One region of the Arthrobacter sp. CAN_A1 genome, then DNA from elsewhere that is predicted to be linked to it. Evidence: riboswitches for the same ligand, from Rfam matches in the RefSeq annotation. Region 1 holds a riboswitch; the other holds the start of a gene.
The links. Region 1 has a riboswitch for cyclic di-AMP ahead of IWX62_RS10265 (M23 family metallopeptidase). Riboswitches for the same ligand answer to the same signal wherever they lie in the genome.
Positions count from the first base shown of each region.

Region 2: linked by a shared signal. The riboswitch ahead of IWX62_RS12930 (C40 family peptidase) and the one ahead of IWX62_RS10265 (M23 family metallopeptidase) in region 1 are both predicted to bind cyclic di-AMP.

Region 1 covers NZ_JADOUR010000007.1:108,600-112,682, reverse strand. Annotated here, with positions in the region: gene serC (phosphoserine transaminase) at 1-53, opposite strand, end outside; gene IWX62_RS10270 (metal-dependent transcriptional regulator) at 302-1,009, shown strand; cyclic di-AMP (ydaO/yuaA leader) riboswitch at 1,148-1,321, shown strand; gene IWX62_RS10265 (M23 family metallopeptidase) at 1,324-2,127, shown strand; cyclic di-AMP (ydaO/yuaA leader) riboswitch at 2,252-2,415, shown strand; gene IWX62_RS10260 (hypothetical protein) at 2,421-3,248, shown strand; gene IWX62_RS10255 (NlpC/P60 family protein) at 3,278-4,083, shown strand, end outside.
Region 2 covers NZ_JADOUR010000012.1:24,632-28,714, reverse strand. Annotated here, with positions in the region: gene IWX62_RS12940 (F510_1955 family glycosylhydrolase) at 1-652, shown strand, start outside; gene IWX62_RS12935 (metal-sensitive transcriptional regulator) at 721-1,128, opposite strand; cyclic di-AMP (ydaO/yuaA leader) riboswitch at 1,441-1,654, shown strand; gene IWX62_RS12930 (C40 family peptidase) at 1,658-2,515, shown strand; gene IWX62_RS12925 (TetR/AcrR family transcriptional regulator) at 2,644-3,204, opposite strand; gene IWX62_RS12920 (alpha/beta fold hydrolase) at 3,297-4,083, shown strand, end outside.

The DNA of each region.
Region 1 (4,083 bases):
CCGTCGGCGGGGAGGAGCCCAGCGGGGATTGTGTGGTCCGGGGAAATACTCATGGTTCCTCCAAAGGGGTAAGCGTGCAACTCGCGACGGGTTTCATTCTGCCGCACTGGCGGTCTCCGGCGACATTTGTGAACCGCATCGGGAGGCGTGGACGGCGGCGGCTGATTGCCTTGGCCGGCAGGAAATGGGTTAACCTTGGGAGGCGTAGAACTCCCGTTCGGCGCTGGCGTTACGTGCCGCGTTCCCACCGCGCAAGCTGCCCGCTGATCCAACCCGCACCAGTGCCTAGGAGCTGAACCGCATGACGGACCTCATCGATACCACTGAGATGTACCTGCGGACCATCCTGGAACTGGAGGAGGAAAACATTGTTGCCCTCCGCGCCCGGATCGCCGAACGGCTCCGTCACTCAGGCCCTACCGTGTCGCAGACCATCGGCCGGATGGAACGCGACGGGCTGGTGGTGGTCTCGGGCGACCGCCACCTGGAATTTACTGACCTCGGCCGCCGTCGTGCCATCGGTGTCATGCGTAAACACCGTCTCGCTGAACGTTTGCTTTCCGACGTGATCGGCCTCGACTGGGCGTACGTCCATGAGGAGGCTTGCCGCTGGGAGCATGTGATGAGTGAACGGGTTGAACAGCGCCTCTACGAGCTGCTCGGAAAACCCACCGAATCTCCCTACGGCAACCCCATCCCCGGGCTTGAGGCGCTGGGCGGACCGCCGACCGAAAACTTCACCGCCGGTGTGTTGAGCCTCCTGTCAGTGATCGGGACCAACCCGCCCGGATCGGTCATCACCCTGGTCCGGTTGGCCGAACCTATTCAGGTGGATCCTGAGTTGCTGTCACAGCTTGATGAGGGCGGATTGCGACCGGGAACGGTCATCAGCGTGCAGACGGTCGGCGATTACGTGTCGGTCCGGGTCGAGGGGATCGAAGGCGCTCTTGAACTGCCGCCTGAGGTTGCTGCACACGTGTTTGTTTCGGTCAGCCCGACGGTAGTTTAGGGCAGAACAGCGCACTGTTGCCGCAAGTTATCCACAGGAAAAGATAACGAACGTATCTCTTTTGCTTCTGGTCCCGGATAATGGAAAACTGGCGTTGATACATCAGCGTTACCTGATCCGCACGCCTAACCCTGTCAGCGGATCAGGATGCTGAGAACCCGTGACAGGGGCGGAGGACCCATCGATGACGGCTGTTTCGCCGCCTTGGGGTGAAGTCCGGATCCGGTGCCGCGTCAGTGGACCAGATCAGGACCGAGTTCTTTCCCGACTCGAATCCGACAGCTAACTTCGCAGGCATATACGAAAGGGACCCTTTGTCGAAGCACCATGCTTCGGGACGCCGCCGTGCCGGTGCCCCAGTACCAATAGCGCGCCCGAGAGACGCCCAGCGGCTCGAGCGACGACGTCGGGCCACCCGGGTCCGAAGCGACCTTTCGCTGACCGGGATGAGCCAGAAGGTGGCCATTGCCGCCGCCGCGTCAGGGCTGGTCCTCACCATCGCGCTGCCCACCACTGCCGCGTCCATTCCGGCCGGGGAGACGGCTGCCGCCACCGGTGAGGCCGTTGCTGCCGCCGAAACGACAGTTGCACCGCGGGATATCACGGTTCCCGACGCCGCACTGGTTGATTTCAGCCGCACCGCACTGCAGAGCACGTTCGACGCCGACGCCAAACTCACCGAGATCATGACCGCCGCAGGGTCCGCGGCCGTGCCTGCCGCAGCCAGGGGATCGTTGTCCGCGCCGCTGGACGATCTCATCATGACCTCACCCTTCGGTTACCGGGTCAGTCCGATTACCGGGATGGGTGGGGAACTCCACTCCGGACAGGACTTCAGTAGCTCCTGCGGCACCGAAGTGTTGTCCGCAGCGGCCGGCACCGTCACCTTCGCCGGCTGGCACCCCTACGGCGGAGGAAACCGTGTGGTGATCGACCACGGCAACGGACTTGAATCCACCTACAACCACCTCTCGCTCAGCAGCGTCAAGGAGGGGCAAAAGGTTGACCGCGGCGAGGCAGTCGCACAGAGCGGCAGCACCGGCGCCTCGACCGGGTGCCACCTCCACTTCGAAGTGATGGTTGACGGCCAGACCGTCGACCCCATGGGCTGGCTGTAACCAAGGCCACACCGTTCCGTGACCGGAATGTGACATTGTGGCCGATCTGCTGTACCGTCGATCCCGTGCCAAATTCTTATAGGTTTGGCACTCCCGAGCAGATCGCCTAGCTCTGCCACTGCCCGGGGTCCGTTCGCACAATTCGCATGGCAGAGGCGGGGGAACCAATTAGTGGATTTCGCAAGAAATCCTTGGGGTTAAGTCGCATGTTTCCAACAGGAAAGTTGCGGCCGGGTGACTCCCATCCGAATCCGACAGCTCACCTCGCAGGCAATTGGGAGAGGCAATCAAACGTGTCAACTAGCTCTTCTCTGGGCCGCCACAGGGCCGCCCGCACGCACACCAGCCCCCTGACGGCGATCTCCACCGCTGTCTCCTCGAACGCCGGATCGGTAGGCCGCCAGGCCGCCGTCATCGTCGCAGCCTCAGGGCTTGTCCTGACTGCCGGATTGCCGGCACACGGGATCGGCGAGGCCGAGCGCGTTGCCCTCTCCACCCCCCTGAACTCGGTATCGGTGACCGCAGATGCAGTCAGCGCAGCCGCCACCGCGGAGATCACCTTCGAGCGCACCGCCGTCACGGCAACACCCGCCGTCGTGGAAGCTGCACCAGCCGTTGAGGTCCAGGCCGACGTCGTTGAGCCAGTAGCCGAAGCCGTTGCACCAGCCGCCGTCGTCGAACCCGTCGTGCAGGAAGCTGCCCCGGCCGCCGAGGCGCCGGTCGAGGCCCCCGCCGCTCCAGCACCTGCACCTGCTCCAGTCGCAGCAACTCCGGCGCCCGCCGCCGAGGAGCCAGCACCGGCAGCACCGTCCGGCAACATCGCAGCAGGGCTCGTCGGATCCGCCTACTCCCAGATTGGTGTTGCGCAGGATTGCACCGCCATGGTCGAGAAGGCACTTCGATCGGTCGGTAAGTCAGTCGGAGACATCGCCCCGAGCGGCTTCTTCGCCTTCGGTTCGGTTGTCGGTTCGCCGGCAGCAGGCGACCTGGTCATCACCGGCGGCCACGTGGCAATCTACGTCGGCAACGGCCAGGTCATCAGCGGTGGCCTGAACGGTATGAACACCGGCCTCCACTCCCTTTCAGACCTTCCCGGCGCAAGCTTCGTCCGCGTTAGCTAAGACCCCCTTAAACCTTGGAGAACGCAAGAATGACAACTCGCGCAGCAATTGCACGTCACCGCGCCGACAAGCGCCACGCCACCAACTTCTCGGCCCTGGCCAAGGCAGTCACTGAAAACGCCGGCGGTGTAGGCCGCCAGGCAGCAGTGATCGCCGCTGCCTCCGGCCTCGTCCTGACCGGCGGGGTGTCGGCGAACGCCGCTGACCTCTCGCTTGAGTCGGTCGAACGCGTCGCCCTCACCTCGGCCTTGGAGGTTCAGGTAGCGCCAACAGTTGTCGAGGCACCGGCCGACGCCGAGATCGCCTTCAACCGCACCCCGGTCAAGGCTGTTGCAGCCCCAGCCGTCGTCGAGGCACCAGTCGTCGAGGCACAGGCCGAGACCGTGGTCGAACTCGAGGAGGCTCCCGCAGTGGCTCCGGCCGCAGAGGTTGTTGACGCCGAGCCAGCACCCGCCGCCCCTGTTGCAGAGGTTAAGCAGGCAGCACCCGCCCAGGCAGCACCCGCCCAGGCGGCACCAGCCCAGGCAACACCAGTCGAAAAGCCAGCAGCCAAGGAAGCACCAGCAGTTTCCTCGGGAGTGGCAGCCACCATTGCCGCCGCGGCGCAGGGTCAGCTCGGGGTCACCCAGGACTGCACCCGCCTCGTCAGCAACGCCCTTGCCGCCGCCGGAATCAACTTCCACGGCTGGCCAGCAGGCTACCTGTCCCTGGGACGCACCGTTGGAGCCGGCGAAGCCATCCCCGGCGACCTCATCTACTATGCCGACGGTGGCGCCGGTGTTGCACACATCGCCGTCTACATCGGTGGCGGCCAGGCCGTCCACGGTGGTTTCAA
Region 2 (4,083 bases), on a different contig from region 1:
ATCGCCCGCAAGTCAGATCGGCCCGACCATCGACCTGATGGGGTTCACCGCGGCAGGGAACGGTGACCTTTACGCCTCCGGTCATCCCGGTCCGGGAACCGACCTGCCCGACCCGGTGGGGCTGATCCGGTCCACCGACCAAGGCCAGACCTGGCAGCCGCTGTCCCGACAAGGAGAGTCCGACTTCCACGCCCTCGCCGCCACCGGCGCTGGGATAGTCGGTTTCGACGGCCAGCTCCAGACCAGTGCTGAGGGGGCGTCGTGGGAACCCGTTGATGAACAGATTCCCGTGTTCAACCTGGGCGCAACGGCCCGCGACAGTGTTGTACTGGCGACCACCGAGGAAGGCCTGCAGCGTTCCACCGACGACGGCGAAACGTGGGCTTCCGTGCCCGGAGCACCCCTGCTGATGCTCACGGCCCTTTCACAAGGAGCAACAGCCGGGATCACACCCGAGGGACAGATTCACACCAGTGATGACGCGGGGTTAACCTGGACCGAACAAGGAACAGTCCCCGGCCAGGTAGCGGCAATCGCAACCCACCTGCTAAAGGATTCCACCCAGCGCATCTGGGTCGCGACCGAAAACGGTGTCCAGGTCTCCAACGACAACGGGCAAACCTTCACGGACATCAGATCGAGCCACCAGTAAACGCGGGGTTAGGATGGCCGATCGAAATCCGGAAGCCCTGGGATCACCGCATGATACCGGGAGAGGGGCTAGCGCAGCAGCCTGCTGATTGCCTGTGTTGCTTCCTTAACCTTCGCGTCAACGGCTTTGGAGGACCCGCTGGTTTCGGCCTCCTTTGCTGCGGAGACGACACAGTGTTGCAAATGATTTTCCAGCAGGCCCAGACTCACGGCGTGCATGGCACTATTGACCGCCGCGACCTGGGTGAGAATATCGATGCAGTACTGATCCTCATCGACCATCCGCGCTATCCCGCGGACCTGTCCTTCGATGCGCTTCAGGCGCCGTAGATAGGCCGCCTTGTCTGGGGAGTAACCGTGTACTCCGCCAGCGGGAACCGGCTGGGCCGTTGCCCGGGACTCCGCCGTGGAACCTTCAGTGGAGGCTGCTTTCGGTGTGTCAATGGTCGTGCTCCGAGGTCCTGCTCCGGCGTTCACGGTCTATCCTTTCAATACCAACCGACCTGCTCGGGTAGTGCCCGGACAGGATCGATGGTGGGTCCCCAACGGCGCACTCCGCGCAGCCTTCTAAGTATTATCGATGTTTCGAACAGTCGCGAACGCGTGGACGTCGGAATCGGTTCCCTCCTCCGCCAGCGCTCCGCTATTCCTGGGAGCACCCTGAAAGGTTGCTGAATTCCGTTACCGTAATGTGACTTAAATACCAGGGTGGGGTATTCTCATTTGAGTGATCCTGGCATCCGCCGAGGTCATATTCCCGCGCAGAATGCCGAGTCCTGCCACTGCACCGGGAGCCGTTCGCACAATCCAGATGGCAGGGACGGGGGAACCACGTTTCCACCGGGCCACCGCACGCGGTGACCCTCGGGGTTAAGTCGATCCGACTATCCAGAGCAGAACCTGCAGCATCGTTAGCGATCGCAGGACAGCACAGATAGCGGTCGGCCGGGTGACTCCCATCCGAACCCGACAGCTCACCCCGCAGGCATGGGAGAGGCAAAACACCATGTCACGTACGTCCATTCCTGCACGCCACCGCGCCGCAACCACCCACTCCGTCGCCCTCACCGGCCTGGCCTACTCCGCGAAGACCAATGCCGTCGCACTGGGCAAGCCAGCCATCATCGCAGCCGCAACCGGCAGCCTCGTCTTCTCCGTCGGAGCCGCCGCCCACGCGGGAACCTACACTCAGGACACCGCACCCGCGCAGACGACAACCGTTTCGGCGCCGACTGCAGGTGTTCACACTGTCGTTGCCGGTGACACTCTGGGTGCGATCGCCTCACTGCACGGCATCAACCTCGATACCCTGTTGGCCCAGAACGGCCTCTCCTACGCCTCAGTGATCTACCCCGGACAGCAGATCCAGCTCACCGGCGGTCCAAGCGCAGCCGTCAGCCCCGCTACCGTTCCGGCCGCACCCGCGACACAGGCCTTTGCCGCGGCACCGGCCCCTGCGTCACCGGCGCCCGCCGCCGCGCCGGCCATGATGTCCCTGGCCTCGGGTTCCATTACTCCCATCGCGCCGGAAACCCCGTCAGTTCCCGCGAGCGGCGTCGGCTCAGCACTGGTCGCCTCGGCATACGGGCAGCTCGGCTCCATCCAGGACTGCACCATTCTCGTCGAGCGGGCGCTGCGCTCCATCGGCCTGAACGTCGGAGACCTCGGCCCCCTGCAGTTCGACCAGTACGGAACCCGGGTCTCGACCCCGGCCCCCGGTGACCTCGTCGTCCGCCCCGGCCACATCGCCATCTACGTCGGGAACGGAAACGTCATCAGCAGCGGCATGAACGGTTCAAACCTCACCATCGAGCACCCGCTGTCCGACCTCGCCGGTTCCTACTTCGTGCGAGTCAACGGCTAATACCCGACCTTGCGGAAATGCTCCGCAAGCCGATCAAAAGTGGCAGGTGTCCTGAGCGGAGGGCACCTGCCACTTTTGGTTCGCGGAGTCGGGTCAGACCGTCGCGGATCCTGCCGTTCGCCACGCCCTTACATCGAGTCGATCGAGGCGATAAGTATCTCGGCTGCTCGGCGGGCTTGCCGTGCGGGTTCGGTGGTTCCGCTGATCGCGGCAGTGGTTTGTGCGCCTTCGGCCAGGATGGCCAGCTGGGCGGCAAGTTCGGTTGTTCCTCCGGCGTCGGCGACGAGGCGGCCGAGGTATTCCTGGAACGAGTGTTTGTGGAGCCGCGCTACCTCGGCGACTGCGGGCGAAACGGCCCCGAGCTCGCCGAAGGCGTTGATGAAGCCGCAGCCCCGAAATGAGTCGCTGGCAAACCAGTCGGCGAGGTAGTCGTAAACAGCCAGAAGTCGGTCTTCGGGGGAGGCGGCACGGTCAACGGCTGTTGTGACGCCGTCGGTCCAGAGCTGATGCCGGTATTGCAGTACCGCGAGGACTATCGCTTCTTTTGACGGGAACAACCGGTAGAGCCGTTTCAGCGACACCCCGGATGCCTCTCGCAAAGCGTCCATTCCTACCGCCTGGATGCCGCGTGCGTAGTACAGCGCGTCAGCGGCCTCGATCACGCTGTCGCGTACTTTTCCCTCGTCCATTGTTCAAGTGTACTTGCGGGAGAACCATCGTTCCCGTACAGTCGGTGAAACGTAGAGAACGCTCGTTCTCACACTATTGGAGGGACACTCACATGCCGTTCATCACTGTCGGAAACGAGAATTCGGCGCCAGTGCAGGCGTATTTCGAGGACCACGGAACCGGTCAGCCAGTGGTGCTGATCCACGGGTACCCGCTTGATGGGTCGTCCTGGGAGAAACAGAGCGCAGCCCTGCTTGATGCGGGCTACCGAGTGATTACCTACGATCGACGCGGTTTCGGCCGGTCCTCCAAGCCGACCACCGGCCACGACTACGACACGTACGCTGCCGACCTGGCCGCCGTTCTGGAATCGTTGGACCTTCGCGAAGCTGTCCTGGTCGGGTTCTCCATGGGAACCGGCGAGGTGGGTCGCTACCTCGGAACCTACGGTTCAGAGCGTGTCGCGAAGGCAGTATTCCTCGGATCGCTGCAGCCCTTCTTGTTGAAGACCGACGACAATCCAGCCGGGGTCCCTCAGGAGGTCTTCGACGGGCTCCTTGAGGCAGTCAAGTCGGACCGGTACGCATTCTTCACCAACTTTTTCGATGACTTCTTCAATACAAGCGAGAATCTCGGCACCCGTCTCAGCGAGGAGGCCCTGGCGGCGAACAAGAACCTCGCCTACGCGGCGTCGTCCTACGCGTCCGTGTGGGCGCAGCCCACCTGGCTCACCGACTTCCGTGCCGACGTCGCCAAGATCACGGTGCCCTCCCTGATCGTGCACGGCACCGCCGATAATATTCTGCCGATCGACTCGACGGGACGCGAGTTCCACAAGGCTCTTCCTGAGGCCGAGTACGTCGAGATCGACGGAGCCCCGCATGGCATGCTCTGGACCC